Linked DNA regions of Phytoactinopolyspora mesophila. The protein of the gene in region 3 interacts with the protein of the main gene of each other region in a pairwise test. Links are inferred from orthologs where the notes say so. Each region holds a gene or a part of one and is shown on either strand. Other genes may lie near its edges. The genes, in order: dnaE, ctaD and F7O44_RS10495.

What was found.
Region 1: the proteins of F7O44_RS10495 (region 3) and dnaE interact in binary tests that used the Escherichia coli proteins (3 or more experiments, as listed by UniProt). The link is inferred for Phytoactinopolyspora mesophila from one-to-one orthologs.
Region 2: the proteins of F7O44_RS10495 (region 3) and ctaD interact in binary tests that used the Escherichia coli proteins (3 or more experiments, as listed by UniProt). The link is inferred for Phytoactinopolyspora mesophila from one-to-one orthologs.

What each region holds. Positions count from the first base shown.
Region 1 is NZ_WLZY01000007.1:9,995-16,577, forward strand. Bases 1,541-5,546 are described here. They hold dnaE (DNA polymerase III subunit alpha), read right to left. Parts: upstream 5,209-5,546; coding sequence 1,741-5,208; downstream 1,541-1,740. Other genes in these bases: F7O44_RS19115 (hypothetical protein), read right to left, coding at 1,541-1,694. In the rest of the region: ybaK (Cys-tRNA(Pro) deacylase), read left to right, coding at 1-26; F7O44_RS19110 (ion transporter), read left to right, coding at 196-1,074; more of F7O44_RS19115, read right to left, coding at 1,095-1,540; F7O44_RS19125 (bifunctional phosphatase PAP2/diacylglycerol kinase family protein), read left to right, coding at 5,561-6,583. UniProt on the Escherichia coli protein: DNA polymerase III is a complex, multichain enzyme responsible for most of the replicative synthesis in bacteria. This DNA polymerase also exhibits 3' to 5' exonuclease activity. The alpha chain is the DNA polymerase catalytic subunit.
Region 2 is NZ_WLZY01000002.1:720,770-726,346, reverse strand. Bases 718-3,717 are described here. They hold ctaD (aa3-type cytochrome oxidase subunit I), read right to left. Parts: upstream 3,121-3,717; coding sequence 1,315-3,120; downstream 718-1,314. Other genes in these bases: ctaC (aa3-type cytochrome oxidase subunit II), read right to left, coding at 3,117-3,717; F7O44_RS09420 (aa3-type cytochrome oxidase subunit IV), read right to left, coding at 923-1,318; F7O44_RS09425 (SRPBCC family protein), read right to left, coding at 718-763. Outside these bases: qcrB (cytochrome bc1 complex cytochrome b subunit), read left to right, coding at 1-106; more of F7O44_RS09425, read right to left, coding at 290-717; more of ctaC, read right to left, coding at 3,718-3,932; F7O44_RS09405 (cysteine desulfurase family protein), read left to right, coding at 4,112-5,251; F7O44_RS29610 (sulfurtransferase TusA family protein), read left to right, coding at 5,264-5,494. UniProt on the Escherichia coli protein: Cytochrome bo(3) ubiquinol oxidase is the terminal enzyme in the aerobic respiratory chain of E.coli that predominates when cells are grown at high aeration.
Region 3 is NZ_WLZY01000003.1:147,765-153,234, forward strand. Bases 1,787-4,679 are described here. They hold F7O44_RS10495 (pyridoxal phosphate-dependent aminotransferase), read right to left. Parts: upstream 3,888-4,679; coding sequence 2,685-3,887; downstream 1,787-2,684. Other genes in these bases: F7O44_RS10485 (hypothetical protein), read left to right, coding at 1,787-1,974; F7O44_RS10490 (pyridoxamine 5'-phosphate oxidase family protein), read left to right, coding at 2,115-2,657; F7O44_RS10500 (putative F420-0 ABC transporter substrate-binding protein), read left to right, coding at 4,156-4,679. Outside these bases: F7O44_RS10480 (AAA family ATPase), read left to right, coding at 1-1,267; more of F7O44_RS10485, read left to right, coding at 1,360-1,786; more of F7O44_RS10500, read left to right, coding at 4,680-5,208; F7O44_RS10505 (putative F420-0 ABC transporter permease subunit), read left to right, coding at 5,216-5,470. UniProt on the Escherichia coli protein: Shows aminotransferase activity with methionine and histidine as substrates, and to a lesser extent also with phenylalanine.

The DNA.
Region 1 (6,583 bases), on a different replicon or contig from region 3:
TCGCTCGACCAGGCTTTGCCAGCTGATTCGCGATACCCAGGACGACCCACGAACGCCTCGGTTTGACTCGGGCCGGCCACACGAAGGGTGGTTCACCGCACTTGTGGGAAAATGTCGGGTGCCGCCGGCCGGCCTCGTTCAAGGATCAGCGTTGATCCCGCGAGCTGACGTCTTCAAGAGATCAAGGATCAACGTATGACCGACCGGGCGACCGGGTTACTCGACCGCCCAACGTCCCAGCAGCCACCTTCGCGCACCCACCGGCAACGAGTCGCGGCCTTCGTCGAGTCCAAAGGCTTCCAGCGGCTGATCGTCTCCCTTATCGTGCTCAATGCCGCTGTGCTGGGCCTGGAGACCTATGACGAGGTCACAGCACGCTGGGATTGGCTGCTGAGCCCGCTCAACCGTTTCATCATTGCGGTGTTCGTGGCCGAGATCGCCTTGCGGATCTTTGCCCACGGCCGCTCCTTCTTCCGCTCCGGCTGGGGCTTGTTCGACCTGTTCGTCGTCACGCTCGCGCTGATACCAGCCTCCGGAGACGCCGCCGTCCTGCGGGTATTGCGGGTCTTGCGGGTTCTGCGGTTGCTCTCCACGGTGCGGTCGATGCGGCGGGTCGTCGGCGCGCTGGTGACAGCCATTCCTGGCATAGCTTCGATCGGAGCTCTGCTGGTGATCCTGTACTACGTCGGGATCGTCATGGCCACCAACCTGTTCAGCGGGATCTCACCGGAACACTTCGGCAACCTTGGCCAGACCGCCACCTCCATGTTCCGCATCATGATCGGCGACGGCGGCCTCGGTGACATCGTCGAGCCGATCGGGCGGGAACAACCAGCGGCGTGGCTGTTCTTCCTCATCTTCGTCGTCGTCACCACCTTTGTGGTTCTCAACCTTTTCATCGCCGTCACGGTCGAGGCGCTGGACCGGCAGAGAGAGAACGAATCGCGCGACGACGACACTTCCAGCTCAGGCCCGGACCGCGAGGACCAGCTCCTCGAGGCGATCAAGGACCTGCAGCGCCAAGTCAGCTCACTGGAACGCCGCCTGGACGGCCCCGGCAATCCCCAGCAATAGTTCCGCCGCGCTCACTCGCCTCATCGGTGGTCCCAGATCCAAGGCGACCTGTCGTCACGGAACAACGACATCAACGTCACGACGATGATCGCCAGCAGCGGCCAGACGAACAACGCCGCCGGCGCTTCAAGTTCCATCGGAAGCTGCACCTCAGTGCCGGGTTCGTCGTTGACCGCGGACGGGCCGAGCAGGATGCCAACGCCCATGGCCAGCAGCGAGCCACCGAAACCACCTGTTGCGAGAGCGAGCAGAGTGGTCACCGGCCGCCGGCGGTGACGGGGACCGAACACGGCACCAAGAAGAATCCCGATGGCGGCACCGAGCAGCGAAAACACGGCCACCCGGTCGAAGAGCTGGCGAGCCTCGGCGATCGGAACAGCAACACCTTCTTCGGCGACCTGGCCGGTGATGTCAGGAGTGAACATCAACCACGCCACTCCGAAGAGCACACCGACGACCACTGACGTCACGCCGATCTCGGCGGCAACCTTACGGGTGCTGGGCAGCGGATTACGCCGGCCGGTCCTGGTTCGCGCCCCGGACGGCGTGTCGTCGCGGGTGCCCGGTGCCTGAGGTGGCCGCTCCGATGACGCGGGCCAGGCCCAGGGGTCACGGCTCATGCGAACCGGCCGGAGTCAGAATTTTCGCGCACACGCATCTATACCATCAGACCACACATGTCGGACCCAGTAGCGCCTTGAGATCACCCATCAACGCCGACGACGGTGTGACTCGCAGGCCGTCGGACAACCGCATCAGCGTGGTCCGTTCCGAGCCGGTCAGCTTGAGATGAACCTCGGTGGCGCCTGGGTGTGTCGCCAGGACATCTTTGAGCCGTTCGACAACCGGCGGCGTGCACCTGGTCAACGGCATGGTGACCATCAGCGGACCGGTGGGCGCGGCCGAGACGTCGGGCATGCTGAGTTCACTGGCGATGAATTGTGGTGCCTCGTCGCGCCGGTCCAGCTTCCCTTTCACAGTCACGACCTCGTCTTCGATCAGCTGCATGGCATGCAGCTGATAGGTGGCCGGGAAGAACAGGCACTCGATGGAGCCTTCGAGGTCTTCCACGGTGGCGATGGCCCACGTGTCGCCTCGTTTGGTGACCTTGCGCTGGATGGCGGTGATGAGCCCACCGATGGTCAGATTGGTGCCGCTCGGGACCTCGGTTTCGTCGCTGAGCGCAGAAATCGGCCGGTCAACCACTGAGGAGAGCACGTGTTCGATGCCGAGGAGTGGGTGGTCGGAAACATAAAGCCCGAGCATCTCGCGCTCGTAGCCGAGTTTGACCTTCTTGTCCCACTCAGCCAGATCAGGCACGCTGACCTCGAGACCCGCAGACTCCTCGCCGCCTGCTCCACCGAACAGGTCGAACTGGCCGATGGCTTCGTTGCGTTTCAACGTGATGACCGCGTCCACCGTCTCGTCGACGATGGATACCAGGGCTCGGCGGGCGTATCCCATGGAGTCGAACGCACCGGCTTTGACCAGCGACTCGACCACACGCTTGTTGCACACTGGCACCGGAACCTTGTTCATGAAGTCCGGGAAGTTCTCGTATCGGCCTTCGCTCTTGCGTGCGGCGACGATCCCGTCGACGACGTTGGTGCCGACGTTACGGATAGCGGCCAACCCGAAACGGATGTCAGTGCCGACCGGCGTGAAGTCACCCTCGGACTCGTTGACGTCGGGCGGGAACACCTTGATGCCCATGCGCCGGCACTGCCCCAGGTAGAGCGCGGTCTTGTCTTTGTCACCCCGGACGGAAGTCAGCACAGCCGCCATGTACTCGGCGGGGTAATGAGCCTTCAGGTACGCGGTCCAGTACGACACAAGGCCGTAAGCGGCGCTGTGGGCCTTGTTGAACGCGTAGTCGGAGAACGGAACGAGGATGTCCCAGAGCGTCTTGATCGCCGCTTCGGAGAAGCCGTTGGCTTTCATGCCGTCTGAGAAGCCGACGAACTCCGCGTCGAGCACCTCGCGCTTCTTCTTGCCCATGGCACGGCGCAACAGATCCGCTTTACCGAGCGTGTACCCGGCCAGCTTCTGGGCGATCTCCATGACCTGCTCCTGGTACACGATCAGGCCGTAGGTGGTACCCAGGATCGGCTCCAGCGCTTCGGCCAGCTCGGGATGGATCGGGGTGATCTCCTGCTGGCCGTTCTTGCGCTGGGCATAGTTGATGTGTGAGTTGGCGCCCATCGGCCCTGGCCGGTACAGGGCGCCGAGGGCGGAGATGTCTTCGAACGTGTCGGGTTGCATCAGCCGGCACAGCTGCTGGTAACCGGTGCCGTCGAATTGGAAGACACCGAGTGTGTCCCCCCGGCTGAGCAGCTCATACGTGGCCGGATCATCCAACGTGAGCTCGTCGAGGTCGACCGGATCCTTGCCGTTGCGGACGATGTTCTTCAGCGCGTCGTCGAGGATCGTGAGATTGCGCAGCCCCAAGAAGTCCATCTTGACCAGGCCGAGCGTCTCGCAGGTCGGATAGTCGAACTGCGTGATGATGGCGCCGTCTTGCTCGCGCTTCATGATGGGGATGGTGTCCAGCAGCGGCTCGGAGGACATGATGACCCCCGCCGCGTGCACGCCCCACTGCCGTTTCAGGTTCTCCAAACCCCTGGCGGTGTCGACGACTTTGCGCACGTCCGCGTCGGCCTCGTACAGCTGGCGGAATTCGCCTGCCTCCGAGTATCGCTTGTGTTCGGGATCGAAGATGCCGCTCAGCGGGACGTCTTTGCCCATGACCGAGGGCGGCATGGCCTTGGTGATCCGCTCCCCCATGGCGAACGGGAAACCGAGCACCCGAGAAGCATCCTTGACGGCCTGCTTCGCCTTGATAGTGCCGTAGGTGACGATCTGCGCGACGTGATCGCTACCGTACTTGTCGGTGACATAGCGGATGACCTCACCACGGCCGCGCTCGTCGAAGTCGACGTCGAAGTCGGGCATCGAGGCGCGTTCCGGATTGAGGAATCGCTCGAAGATCAGACCGTGTTTGAGGGGATCGAGGTCGGTGATGCCCATCGCATACGCCGTCATGGACCCGGCGCCGGAGCCACGGCCAGGACCGACCCGCACGCCGTTCTTCTTGGACCAGTTGATGAAGTCCGCCACGATCAGGTAATAGCCGGCGTACCCCTTGCCGGTGACGACGTTGGTCTCATACTCGGCCTGCTTGCGGACTTCGTCGGGAATGCCGTCGGGGTAGCGCATATGCAATCCCCGCTCGACCTCTTTGACGAACCACGAGGTCTCGTCCTCCCCCGCAGGCACGGGGAAGTGCGGCATGTACCGGCCGGCCTCCTCGATGAACTCGACCTCACACCGCTCCGCCACCAGCAGCGTGTTGTCACACGCCTCCGGGAGACCCGACCAGACCGAGCGCATCTCTTCGGCCGTCTTGAGATAGAAGTCTTCGGCGTCGAACTTGAACCGCTTGGGGTCGGCCAGCGTGGAACCGGACTGCACGCACAGCAAGACCTCGTGCGCCTTGTGGTCCGCCTTGTGGGTGTAGTGGAGGTCGTTGGTGGCCAGCAACGGCAGACCGAGCTGCTTGGCGAGGCGCAACAGGTCTTCCCGGATCCGCGTCTCGATCGACAGACCGTGGTCCATCAGCTCGACGAAGAAGTTCTCCTTGCCGAAGATGTCCCGGAACTCAGCGGCCGACGCGACGGCGTCGTCGAACTTGCCGAGCCGCAGCAAGGTCTGGACCTCACCGCTGGGGCAACCCGTGGTGGCGATCAGGCCGCCGGCGTAGGTCTGCAGGATCTCGCGGTCCATCCGCGGTTTGAAGTAGAACCCTTCGAGGGACGCCAGCGACGAGAGCCGGAACAGGTTGTGCATTCCGGCGGTGTTCTCGGCCAGCAGCGTCATATGTGTGTACGCACCGCTGCCCGAGACATCGTCCCCGCCGCCGTCACCCCACCGGACCCGGGTTTTGTCGAATCGGCTCGTCTTCGGCGTCAGATAGGCCTCGGTGCCGATGATCGGCTTGATGCCGTGGGCCTTCGCCTTGCTGTAGAACTCGTACGCGCCGAAGACGTTGCCGTGGTCGGTGGTGGCCACGGCCGGCATTCCCTGCCTGGCGGCTTCAGCGAACAGGTCATCCAGCCGAGCAGCACCGTCAAGCATCGAATACTCGGTGTGCACGTGCAGATGGACGAAGTCCCCGGAGCTGGACCCAGCACTCGACACGACTTAACCAGACCTCCTAGAACAGCCACACGCAGGCAGAAGCCAACAACTCCCACGCCGCACTCGCACCCCGCACTCACACTGGGCCCAGACGCGCGCGCAACCGAGAATAATGCCACTCTAGGTGGCCGCGCCGACAAGGTTGCGACGCCACCCCGAGGCACCCTGCGAACGCAGCCAGATACGGTGGCGGCCACAGTGACCGGCGTACGGTGGGAGCCGGGAGACCCGCCAGGGGCCACACCGCCGCCTCGCCGCATCGTGCGAGACAAACGACCAGAGGAGAGGCATGCACGTGCCACCCGCCTCATCTAGGCCCCGCTTCTCGCAGCAGATCCGTCGGCGCCCACCGGTGCCCGTGCCGAGCCTTCTGGACCAGGGCGTACGTCAGCTCAGCCAAGCAGCCAACAAGGGCCGGCTGTGGCTCGCCATCGCCGGCGTGGCCGCGTGCTTCCCGGGACGACCCCGGAGAGCTGCGATCCGAGGGGTCGCAACGCTCGCGGTGACGAGCGCGGTAGCCAACGGACTGTTCAAGCCGCTCATCCGCCGGAGGCGGCCGGACGCGGAACTGACACCGGTGATTCGCCGGCTGAAGCGCGAGCCGGTCACCACGTCGTTCCCGAGTGGTCATGCCGCGTCCGCGGCGGCGTTCGCCACCGGCGTCGCGATGGAGAATGCCGCTCTGGGGGCCGCCGTGGCGCCCCTGGCCGGTGCCGTCGCGTACTCCCGGGTTCATGTAGGTGTACATCATGTCAGCGACGTCGTGGCGGGTGCCACGCTCGGAGCCGGGATAGCCCTCGCCGGTCGCCGCTGGTGGCCCGTCCTGCCCCGTACGCCGTGGGGCGTGCACCCCTCGTCGTCGGCGCCGTCGCTTCCCGCGGGAGCCGGGCTGGTGATCGTCGCCAACCCCGGATCAGGGAACAACACCGATCCGTCCGAAGAGATCGGCCGGCTCCTCCCACGGGCCAGGATCCTGCACATGAAGCCCGGCCTCGACCTCGACTCCGCGCTGGATGAGCTGGACGATGTGCGCGCGCTGGGCGCAGCCGGTGGGGACGGCACCGTCACCACAGTGGCCGCCGTCGCAGTCCGGCGAGCTCTTCCGCTGGCCGTCTTTCCATGCGGAACCCTCAATCACTTCGCCCGCGATGTGGGAATCACCAATTTCGCCGACACTTGCGGTGCCACCGAAGCCGGCTCGGCGATAGCCGTAGACGTCGCCACCGCCGGCCCGAGGGCATTTCTCAACACCGCGAGCATCGGGGGCTATCCCGAGATGGTCCGACGCCGCGAGGTTCTCGAGAAGCGGCTG
Region 2 (5,577 bases), on a different replicon or contig from region 3:
TCCGAAGCCGACGGCCGAGGAGCTCGAGCACAGCCACCACGCACATGGCGAACTCGAGATGGCTGACGACGAAGCCTCGGAGAACATCATCTCCGGACAGCAATAAGCCCTGAGAAGCTCGAGAGGCCGTGCCCTGTTAAAAAGGGGTCACGGCCTCTCGGCTTTTCCGGGGACGGCCGGACGGGCCCCGGGGCGGCTTACCGCGACCATTCCAGAGCCAGGGCGCACACGGTCGGCTTCCGCTCCCCCGTGCCTCGCTATGGGGCTATCTTTGAGCCCGGGCGGGATCTCAACCGGGTGATTCGGCCGCCAGAGCCTGTCGCAGCCCTCGCTCGCCACCGCGCATCACCGCCCGGTGACCCAAGAGGAACAGAGGCCGTAGCGCGGGTGCGAGGAGATTCATCCAGGTACGCGTCGTATGCACCCACCACGTCACGTCGATCCGGGTGCCGCCGCCGGGCAGCTCCGAAAGTGCGACTTCGGCTAGTCCGGTCAGGTCGCCGCCGGCCGCCATCCGAACTCGCGTGCCTTCCACTACTTCGGTGACGAGCAACGAGGTCCGCAGCCGGTAGCCGAGTGGGCTCTTCCACGTACACACAGCGCGGCTGCCAACCAGGCGACTCGTGCGTTGTATCTCGATCTCCCGCAGCCGCGGCCACCAGTCGAACCACCGTTGGCCAGGCGACGTGAGGAAATCCCAACACCGACTCAGCGGGACGGCAACGACCCACACAGACCCGAACTGGTAGCTTCGCGGCTTCATACTTCCCGAGGCTAACCAATCGGCGCTCCCGCGAACCGACCTGAGGAGTGCTAGAAAAAGCACCTCGCACGGGACCTGCATGTCCCGCGCGAGGTGAGAGGGAACAACCCGGCGAACTACAAAACCTGGGGCCAGCTCGTCCGAGCCCGCCCTGCGGTTCTAGTGAGCGTGCTCGCCCCGGTAGTACTCGAAGACCCAGCCGATCACCGCGATAGCAGCCAACGCCGCTCCGATGATGAAGATGAACCAGGCAAACACCAGCCCGACAAACACGACCGTGGCCGCCGCGCCACCCATCAGCGGCCACCACGAGTGCGGACTGAAGAATCCGTACTCGCCGGCCAGCTCCTCGATCTCACCGTCATGACGGTCTTCTGGCCGCGGCCCCATTCTGCGCGCCAACAGCATGAAGTAGAAGGCGATCATCGCACCAAGGCCGAACGTCAGCGTCAACGCCGTCGTTCCCGTGGGATCGTTGGACAGCAGCCAATAGATCGGTGTGACGACCGCCAGGAAGATGGCGACAATAACGAAGATCAGCGCCTCGATTTTCACTGCTCGCCCTCCCGCTTTTCGTTCTCGTCGCGCTGATCATCCTCGGGCGATTGGACCGGCTCGTCCGGAGTGCCCATCTCACCGGCCAACTGAACGTCAGGCGGACCGAATACCTCGGTCATCACCCCACTGGACGCCGGTTTCAGCTGCGACTCAGAGGCGGCTTCGGGGTACTTCAAGTCGAAGGCTGGACGCTCACTGCGGATTCGCGGTAGCGAAGTGAAGTTGTGCCTCGGCGGTGGCGACGAGGTCGCCCACTCGAGAGACTGCCCCCAGCCCCAGGGGTCGTCGACGGCCACCTTGGGTGACAAGCGAGACTTCCACACGTTCCAGAGGAACGGCAGCGTGGAGACTCCGAGCAAGAACGCCCCCACAGTCGATATCTGGTTGAGTCCCGTGAAGCCGTCTTCGGGTAGATAGTCGGCGTAGCGCCGGGGCATGCCGTCCACACCCAGCCAGTGCTGCACCAGGAACGTGGTGTGGAAACCGATGAACAGCGTCCAGAAATGGATCTTGCCCAGACGCTCGTCGAGCATACGGCCGGTCCATTTCGGCCACCAGAAGTAGAAGCCGGCGAACATCGCGAACACGACCGTGCCGAAGACCACATAGTGGAAGTGCGCCACGACGAAGTACGAGTCGGACACATGGAAGTCGAGGGGCGGTGAGGCCAGAATGACGCCGGTCAGGCCACCGAGCAGGAAGGTCACCAGGAAGCCGAGTGAGAAGAGCATCGGCGTTTCGAAGGTCACCGAGCCTCGCCACATAGTGCCGATCCACGCGAAGAACTTCAGACCGGTGGGCACCGCGATCAACATGGTCATAGCGGCGAAGAAGGGCAAGTTCACCGCACCTGTCACGTACATGTGGTGAGCCCACACAGTGACGGACAGCGCCGCGATCGACAGTGTGGCCAGCACCAGTCCCTTGTAACCGAAGATCGGTTTTCGGCTGAACACCGGGATGATCTCGGTGATGATGCCGAAGAACGGCAGCGCGATGATATAGACCTCTGGATGACCGAAGAACCAGAAGAGGTGCTGCCAGAGGATCGCACCACCGGCCGATGGGTCGAAGATGTTCGCGCCGAAGTTACGGTCGGCGAACAGGGCGAACAGCGCGGCCGCCAGCAGCGGGAAGGCGATGATCACAAGGATGCTGGTCACCAGGATATTCCAGGTGAAGATCGGCATCCGGAACATCGTCATGCCGGGCGCGCGCATACACACGATGGTGGTGATGAAGTTGACGCCACCAAAGATGGTGCCGAAACCGCTCATCGCCAGACCCGCTACCCAGAGGTCGCCACCCGCGGACGGACTGTAAAGCGAGTTGGACAGCGGGGTGTAGGCGAACCAGCCGAAGTCGGCTGCACCACCCGGCGTCAGGAAGCCGGCCACCACGATCAGCCCGCCGAACACGAACAGATAGAAGCTGAACATATTCAGTCGGGGAAAGGCGACATCCGGTGCGCCGATCTGCAGCGGCACCATGATGTTGCCGAAGCCGATGAACAAAGGGGTGGCGAACAGCAGCAGCATGATGGTGCCGTGCATGGTGAACAGCTGGTTGAAGAAGCTGTCACTCATCACCTGCGTGCCGGGCGAGAACAGCTCCAAGCGCATCAGCAGGGCGAGCACGCCGCCGATCAGGAAGAACCCGAACGACGCCATCAGGTACATGTACCCGATCACCTTGTGGTCGGTGGACGTAAGCCACCGGACGACGACGTTGCCCTTGCGGTGCGCCGACTGCCGCGGCTGAGGCGCGCCCTCGGTAGTGGGCTCGACGTATGTGGTCACTCTTCACTCCCGGCCTCGTTGAGCGGCCTCTCCGAGTACGCGCCTCGCAGCGGCGCATCTATCTGTCCGGTCTGACCGGCCTCGCGCAGGTTATCCATCTGAGCGGCATACTCCTCGGCCGGGACGACCTCGACGTTGAACAGCATCCGCGAGTGGTACGCGCCACAGAACTCAGCGCACTTACCCGCGAAGGTGCCCAATTGGTTCGGTGTGACGTGGAAGCTGTTGGTGCGCCCTGGAACGACGTCCATCTTCATGTAGAACTGCGGCACCCAGAATGAGTGGATGACATCCGGCGAGTTCAGCTCGAAGCGGACCGTCTCATCGACCGGCAAGTAGAGAGTGGGGATCTCCGTGGTGGTCCCGATGTCGTAGACATCTTCGTCGACGTAGTTGAACGTCCAGGACCACTGCTGCCCGATGACCTCCACCGTCAAGTCCGGAGACTCGGGTTCGGCGAGGATCTCGTCCTGGTGCTGCATGGTGAAGTAGAAGAGCACACCGATGACGATCAACGGCGTCACCGTGTACAAGAACTCGATCGGGATGTTGAATCGCGTCTGGGCGGGCATCTCGTCGTTGCGCTTGCGATACGCGATCGCGGCCCAGAGGATCAGCCCCCACACCAGCACACCTATCACCAGCGCGGCGACCCAGGACCCAACCCAGAGGTCCCCGATCAGCGGCGCTTCCTCAGTGGCGCCCTCGGGCAGCCCCATGCGCTGCCACTGACCGGAAGCGTCCGCGGCACAGCCACTCAGTGCCAATACCGAGGCAACCGCGGCGGCCGCAGCCTTGACCCTGCGACGCACCGGGCGAACTCTTTCATCGTGACCCACGAGGCGCCCTTCCATGCATGGCACTCACCTTGATACGAGCGCCCATCCGGCAACCGGCATGGAACGCCCAAGGCAAGCTTCTGTTGTCGTCGCCCACCTTAGCGGTTACGCGCTGGCGATCTCCGAGGAGGTCTACGGTTACCGTACGTGTCGTGGGTACTCCGCGTGACGACGAGCCGGCGGCCAGTGTTTCAGGTTACTTCGACGCCGCTTCGACCGAACCACTGCATCCCGCTGCGCGCGAGGTGTGGATGGATGCTCTCGACCAAGGCTGGTTCGATCCGGCGCGGCTCTACGGCTCCGCGCGACGTGCGAAGCTGCTGCTTGACAATGCTCGCGAAATCGTGGCGTCCGTCGTGGGAGCCCGCCCCGATGAGGTCTCCTTCACCTCCAGCGGCACGCAGGCGGTCCATCTCGGCATGCTGGGCACGATGCACGCTCGACGCAGAGTGGGGCACGAGGTGGTCGCCTCGGCGGTCGAGCACTCTTCCGTTCTGCACACCGCCACCAGTCGTGTGAGCGTGGACCAGCACGGCCGGGTCGACCCCGCCGAGTTCGCAGCGGCACTACGCCCAGACACGGCGCTGGCGTGCCTGCAGTCCGCCAACCACGAGGTCGGCACCGTGCAACCGGTAGCCGAGGTCGCCGAGGCCTGCCGTGAGCACGGTGTGCCGCTGTTCGTCGATGCCGCCCAGAGTGTCGGAAGGACGCCAACTCCAGGCGGCTGGTCGGTACTAGCTGCCAGTGCCCACAAATGGGGCGGCCCGCCAGGCGTCGGCGTCCTGGCCGTCCGGCGCGATAGCCGCTGGCGCTCAGCGTTGCCCGAGGACGAGCGCGAGAACGGCCGGGTTCCCGGCTTCGAGAACATACCCGCCGTGCTGGCCGCCGCGGCGGCGCTACGGGCCAGAGCCGAAGAGGCCGAACAGCTGGCCGCCCGGCACCGGGACCTCGTCGAGCGGATCCGCCGGGAGATCCCGGCCCGTGTCCCGGACGTGGAAGTGGTCGGGCATCCGGTCGAGCGTCTCCCCCACCTGGTGACCTTCTCCTGCTTATACGCGAACGGTGAGGCATTGGTCACCGAGCTGGACAGGGAGGGTTTCGCGGTGTCGAGCGGCTCGTCGTGCACGGCGAGCACGCTGCGGCCCAGCCACGTTCTCGAAGCGATGGGGGTTCTGACGCACGGCAACGTTCGCGTCTCACTGACGCGGGACAGCACCGCCGAGGACGTCGACCGGTTCCTCAGCGTTGTGCCCGGCGTAGTGGCTCGGCTCCGCACTGAAGCCGGCGTGTGACTGGAGGGGTAGATGAGTGATCTGGTGCTCGACTGCCGGGGTATGAGATGCCCGTTACCCATCATCGAGCTGGCCAAGCGGATCAGTGACGTCCCCGTTGACGGGCTGATTCGGGTCATCGCCGACGATCCCGCCGCGGCCACGGATGTGCCGGCGTGGTGCCGGATGCGCCGTCACGAATACGCCGGGCCAGGCGAACCCGAGGAATCTTCGCCCTCGTACCTGGTCCGGCGCACCCACTAACGGCTTCGCCACCGCACCCCCACCTAAATGATCATGTTTGGTGGGTTCTTTCGAGCGTCAACAAGCCTGCAGGCATGGTGTTG
Region 3 (5,470 bases):
ACTCATCGCCGGCAGGCACGTCGAGGCTGCCAGCGCCATCGAACAGGCCCGCGGCATCGCGCGGGACGGGCACGTCGCCATCGTCACGCTGCGGCTCACGTGGGACATCGTGGAGGTTCTGACCGGCGTGCCGGGGGCCGGTGGAGTGCTTCAAGCACATCGACTCGACACTCTCCACGACGCCGAACTGGCCGCGCTCGACCTGCCCGTCGCGCTGGCAGCCTCCGCGCTGACACTGCTGGACGAGCCCGCCACCGCAAACGCCGTGATCGAGCGCCAGCTGGAGACCTTCCGTTCGGTGGGGGCGCTGGGACTGCTCGGCCTCTGCCTGGCTGTGAAGGGCGCCGTCGTGGCCCGGCAAGGCGACTGGGTGAGCGCTAGGGCCAGCTTCGCGACGGGGGCCCAACTGTGCGCCGACACCGGCTTTACCGGCCCGGCGCCCCACATCGATCTGCGCTACGCGTACTTCCAGGCCGCGCTCGGCGATGCCGGGAGCTGCCGTGCCCTTGTCACCCGTGCGACGGCCCACGAGCCGACCGTTCCGGCGGTGGCGGCACTGGCATGCTGTGTTCTCGGCCGGCTGGAGCTGACCAACGGCCACGCCGACGTCGCCGTCGAACACCTCGTCGAAGCTGGCTCGATCGAGCACTCGGCCGGACTCACCGAACCAGGGTTCTCCTCACGGGTAGGAGACCTGGTGGAGGCATTATGGCGGCTTCGCCGGGCGCGGGAGGCGCTGAAGGACGTCGAGCTCTTCGAAGGCCGGGCCGCGGCGGCAGGCCGCATCGCCGCGCGAGCGATCGCGGCACGATGCCGGGCGTTGCTCGCTGCCGATCACGAATTCGACAAGCTCTTCGCCGAAGCGGCCGCGTTACACCGGCGTTCGCCCGAGGTGTTCGAGCAGGCCCGTACCGAGCTGGTATGGGGCCAGCGGCTACGTCGGGCGCGCCGCAAGCGAGACGCCCGTGACCACCTGCACAACGCACTAGAAGAGTTCCAGCGTCTGGGAGCCGCGCCGTGGGCGGCGCTGGCCAAGGCGGAGCTCGCGGCGTGTGGTGAGCGTCGGCAACATGGTCTCGGCCCCGCCGCGGAACTGACCCCACGCGAGCTGGAGGTAGCCGTGACGGTGGCCAAAGGCGTCACCAATGCCGAGGCGGCCGCGGCTCTGTGTGTATCGGCACGGACCATCGAGTACCACTTGAGCAGCGTGTACCGGAAGCTCGGTGTCACGGACCGTGCGCATCTGCCCGCCACCCTCCTCAGCTGAGCGCCATTTGCGGCCACGTTGAGATCCGCTCCCGCACACACTGGGGTTCCTCCCTGATGCGATGCCGGCCACCCGCCGGTCACACTGCCCACATGCGAACTACACGCCTGCGACGCGCTCTGGCGACGGCCGCGATACCCGTGCTGATGACGGCCACCGCCGGCGGCTGCGGCAACGACGACGCGGCGGACAGCCCTGATCCGACGGACGAGGCCGCGGCTGACGCCGACCCCACCGAGGACGACCCGGACGAGCCCGCCGACGACGACGCTGATGCGGCCCCGGAAGACGAGCCCGCCGAGGACGACGCCACTGACGACGAACCCGACGCGGCGGGCGGCGGATCAGATTCGGGGGCCGCGTGTGCCGACATGATCCAAGCCCGCGAGATGGTCAACGACATCCAGGCCTTGTTCGATGCCGGTGATATGGACGCGGTGGCGAGCGGCTTCCACAATGCCCGTGAAAAACTCAACGCGGCAGACGTCCCGGAGGACATCCAAGCCGACTGGCAGCTGGCGACCGATCTGGTCGAGACGTTCGTCGCCGCGATCGAGGACGCCGGCGGAGACGTGGAAGAGGCGATGGCCACGCTCTTCGTCGAGCTTGATCTCGATGAGGTGGCGGAGCAAGAAGCCGCGGAGGACCGCGTCCATGACTACCTCGCGGACGAGTGTGGCGTAGACCTGCCCGTGGTCCGCGACTAATGTTCTCGGACCTGTTCGCCAGCGCCGAGGACTAACTCGCAGCCCAGGCAAAGTCCGGCGAGGACGTCGAGAACGCCGTGACGACTCCGTCCCAGGGGCAGGGCGACCACCGTGGCCGCTCTGCCCTCAGGAGGCGCATCATGACAAACGACCAGGTCACCGAGATCCTCAACCACCCGCTGAGCCAGGAGATGCTGGCTCGTGACCTCTGCCGCCTGGCCTATGTGGCCAAGGACGGGACACCGCGGAGCATCCCGATCGCCTTTGCCTGGAACGGCAAGGAAGCCGTGATGTGCACGTCGAGGAACGCTCCGAAGCTGGCTTCGCTCCGTCAGAACCCGGCCGTCGCCATCACTATCGACACCGAGGTGCACCCACCCAAGATCCTGCTCGTCCGCGGCACTGTTGAACTCGACGAGGTCGACGGCATCCCCAATGAGTACCTCGAGATGAACGGCACCTATCAGATGACGGCCGAGCAGCGGGTCGAGTGGGAGGCCGAGGTCCGCTCGCTCTACGACGGCATGGTCCGCATCGTGATGACGCCGACGTGGGCGAAGCTGATCGACTTCGAGACGACCCTGCCCAGCGCAGTCGAGGAACTCATCCAGCAGCGTGCGGAGCGTCAGCGGGAACGTGGGAACAGCGTGCGCTCCGACGAGCCAGGAACGTCGCAGTCATGACCATCCGGCGCCTTGGAGGGATGCACCTCAAGCGAGGCTGTGGCGCAGGCGCGAGAGCCGCTCAGCCGCCTCCCGCAAGACCTCGTCACGCTTGCAATAGGCAAATCGGACCAGCGACTTCGTCGACTCCTTGTCATCGCAGAAGACCGAGACGGGCACCGCCGCCACACCGATGAGGTCGGGAAGCTGCTGGCACAGTTCGATGCCGTCATCGAAACCGAGCGCAGCGGCGTCGGTGATCACGAAGTACGTGCCTGACGTCGGGAAGACATCCAGCCCGGCTGCCCGCAGCCCGTCGACCAACAGGTCCCGCTTACGCTGCATGCTCCCCGCCAGCTCGGTGTAGAACTCGTCACCAAGTCCTAGCGCGGCCGCCACGGCGGGCTGTAGAGGGCCGCCACTGACGAACGTCAGGAACTGCTTGACCGCCCGCGCCGCCGCGACCAGCTCCGGCCGGCCGTGCAGCCAGCCGATCTTCCATCCGGTCACGGAGAACGTCTTGCCCGCCGAAGAAATCGTGACCGTTCGATCAGCCATGCCGGGCAACGTCGACATCGGGATGTGTTTGAGATCGTCGAAGACCAGGTGTTCGTAGACCTCGTCGGTCACCACGATCGCGTCGTGCTCCACGGCCAGCTGTGCGATCAGTTCCAGTTCGGCGCGGCTGAAGACCTTGCCGGTGGGATTGTGCGGCGAGTTCAGCAGCACCACGCGCGTCCGCTCGCTGAAGGCGGCGCGAAGCTCATCGGCGTCGACGGTGAACGACGGGTGCCGCAACCGCACCGTACGTCGCCGGGCACCCGCGAGCGCGATCGAAGCGGCATACGAGTCGTAATACGGCTCGAAGGTGACGACCTCGTCGCCGGCCTCGCACAACGCCAGAATGGTGGCCGCGATGGCTTCGGTGGCCCCGGCGGTGACCAGCACCTCAGAATCGGCGTCGACGTCGAGGCCGTAGAACCGCTTCTGATGCTCGGCGACGGCCGCCCGCAGCTCGGGTACACCCGGACCCGGCGGGTACTGGTTGGCGCCGCCGTTGATCGCCCTGGTCGCCTCGTCGAGGATGAGCTGCGGGCCGTCGGTGTCGGGAAAACCCTGGCCGAGGTTGATGGCTCCCGTCCGCACGGCCAGTGCGGTGATCTCCGCGAAAATCGTCGATGTGAACGGACGCATCCGCGGGACCAGAGCAGAGTTCGCGACGGGCGGGGAAGGCGAGCGCGTCTCGGTCATGTCGCCACCCTAATGCCGCCCATCCAGCGCTCGGCTCCGCACCACCAACGCACCCTCGGTTGTGGACGGCAGGATTTCAGATCATCAGCGGCTCGCATATGATGACAAACGGCCCTGGAGCACAACTTGTGCTCTGCAGCGTCTGCCCGATGAGTGGGTAGTTGGTCCAACGGCTGACCTGGCCGTCTTGTGACAACACATCCTGCCCTGCCTTGGCCGCACATCACCGTGGAACACGCGGCCAGCGCTCCCCATCGCTGGAGGCCCCGTGGCTCGCCGCCCATTGATCACCAACCGACGCAGCCGGCTGCTGTTCTCACTCGCAGCAGCCGCCGTTGTGCTCGCCGGCTGCGGCTCCGACAACACATCATCCGACGACGAGGCCGCCGCCGGTGATACCACCGCCGCGCCAGATGCGGCCGCGGCACCACTCATGATCGACAACTGCGGTTTCGACGTGACCATCGACGCCCCGCCCGAGCGCGTCGTCACCATCAAATCCACGTCGACGGAGCTCATGCTGGCTCTCGGTCTCTCCGACCGGCTGATCGGCACCGCGTTCGGCGACGGCCCGGTCCCTGAGCAATACGCGGACGACGCCGCGGCCGTGCCGGTGCTGTCCGAGCAGGTCCCCGGCCACGAGGCGCTGCTGGCGGCCGAGCCAGACTTCGTTTACGGCGGCTGGGAGAGCAACTTCACCGTCGACACCGCCGGCGAGCGCGAGGCCCTGGCCGACTTCGGTGTCACCACCTACGTCTCGCCGTCGGCATGCAAGGACGCCCCGTACCAGCCGGATCCGATGACGTTCGAGCTGCTGTTCGAGCACATCCACGAGCTCGCCGCCATCTTCGACGTCACCGACCGGGCCGAGGAACTTGTGGCCGAGCAACAAACACTGCTGGACAGCGTGGACGCACCAGGCACCGGCTATACCGCCCTCTGGTACAGCTCCGGTGAGGACGCTCCGTACGTGGGCGGCGACATCGGTGCCCCGGCCATGATGATGCGCGAGCTCGGCTTCGAGAACATATTCGCCGACATCGACGACACCTGGTCCAACGTGGGCTGGGAACAGGTCATCGACCGCGACCCGGACGTCATCATCCTGGTCGACGCCGCCTGGAACACAGCCGAGAACAAGATCAACCTGCTGGAGTCCAACCCGGCCACGGCCGTGATGCCGGCCGTCGAAGAACAGCGCTATCTGACCTTGCCGTTCCCAGCGGCCGAAGCAGGTGTGCGCAACGCCCAGGCCGTCGTCGACCTCGCGGAACAACTCGACCAGATCGACTTGCCCGGCAGCGACTCGGACAGCGGATGAAGCCCCCATGACAGCGCCCCCGAACGTCACCAGAAACTCAACGCCGCCACCGGCCCACCCGGCCCAGCGCGGCCGGGCGACGCAGCGCACCGAGACACAACCGCGTCCCAAGCGGCCGGTCTCCATGGCGGTGTGGACGCCGGTGATGTCCGGCGTGCTGGTGCTCTCGGTCACGGTGGCGGTCACCATCGGCTCGGCCGACATCAGCATGCTGGATGTCTGGCGCTCGATCGGGGCGCACATCGGCCTGGACCGGCTGGGA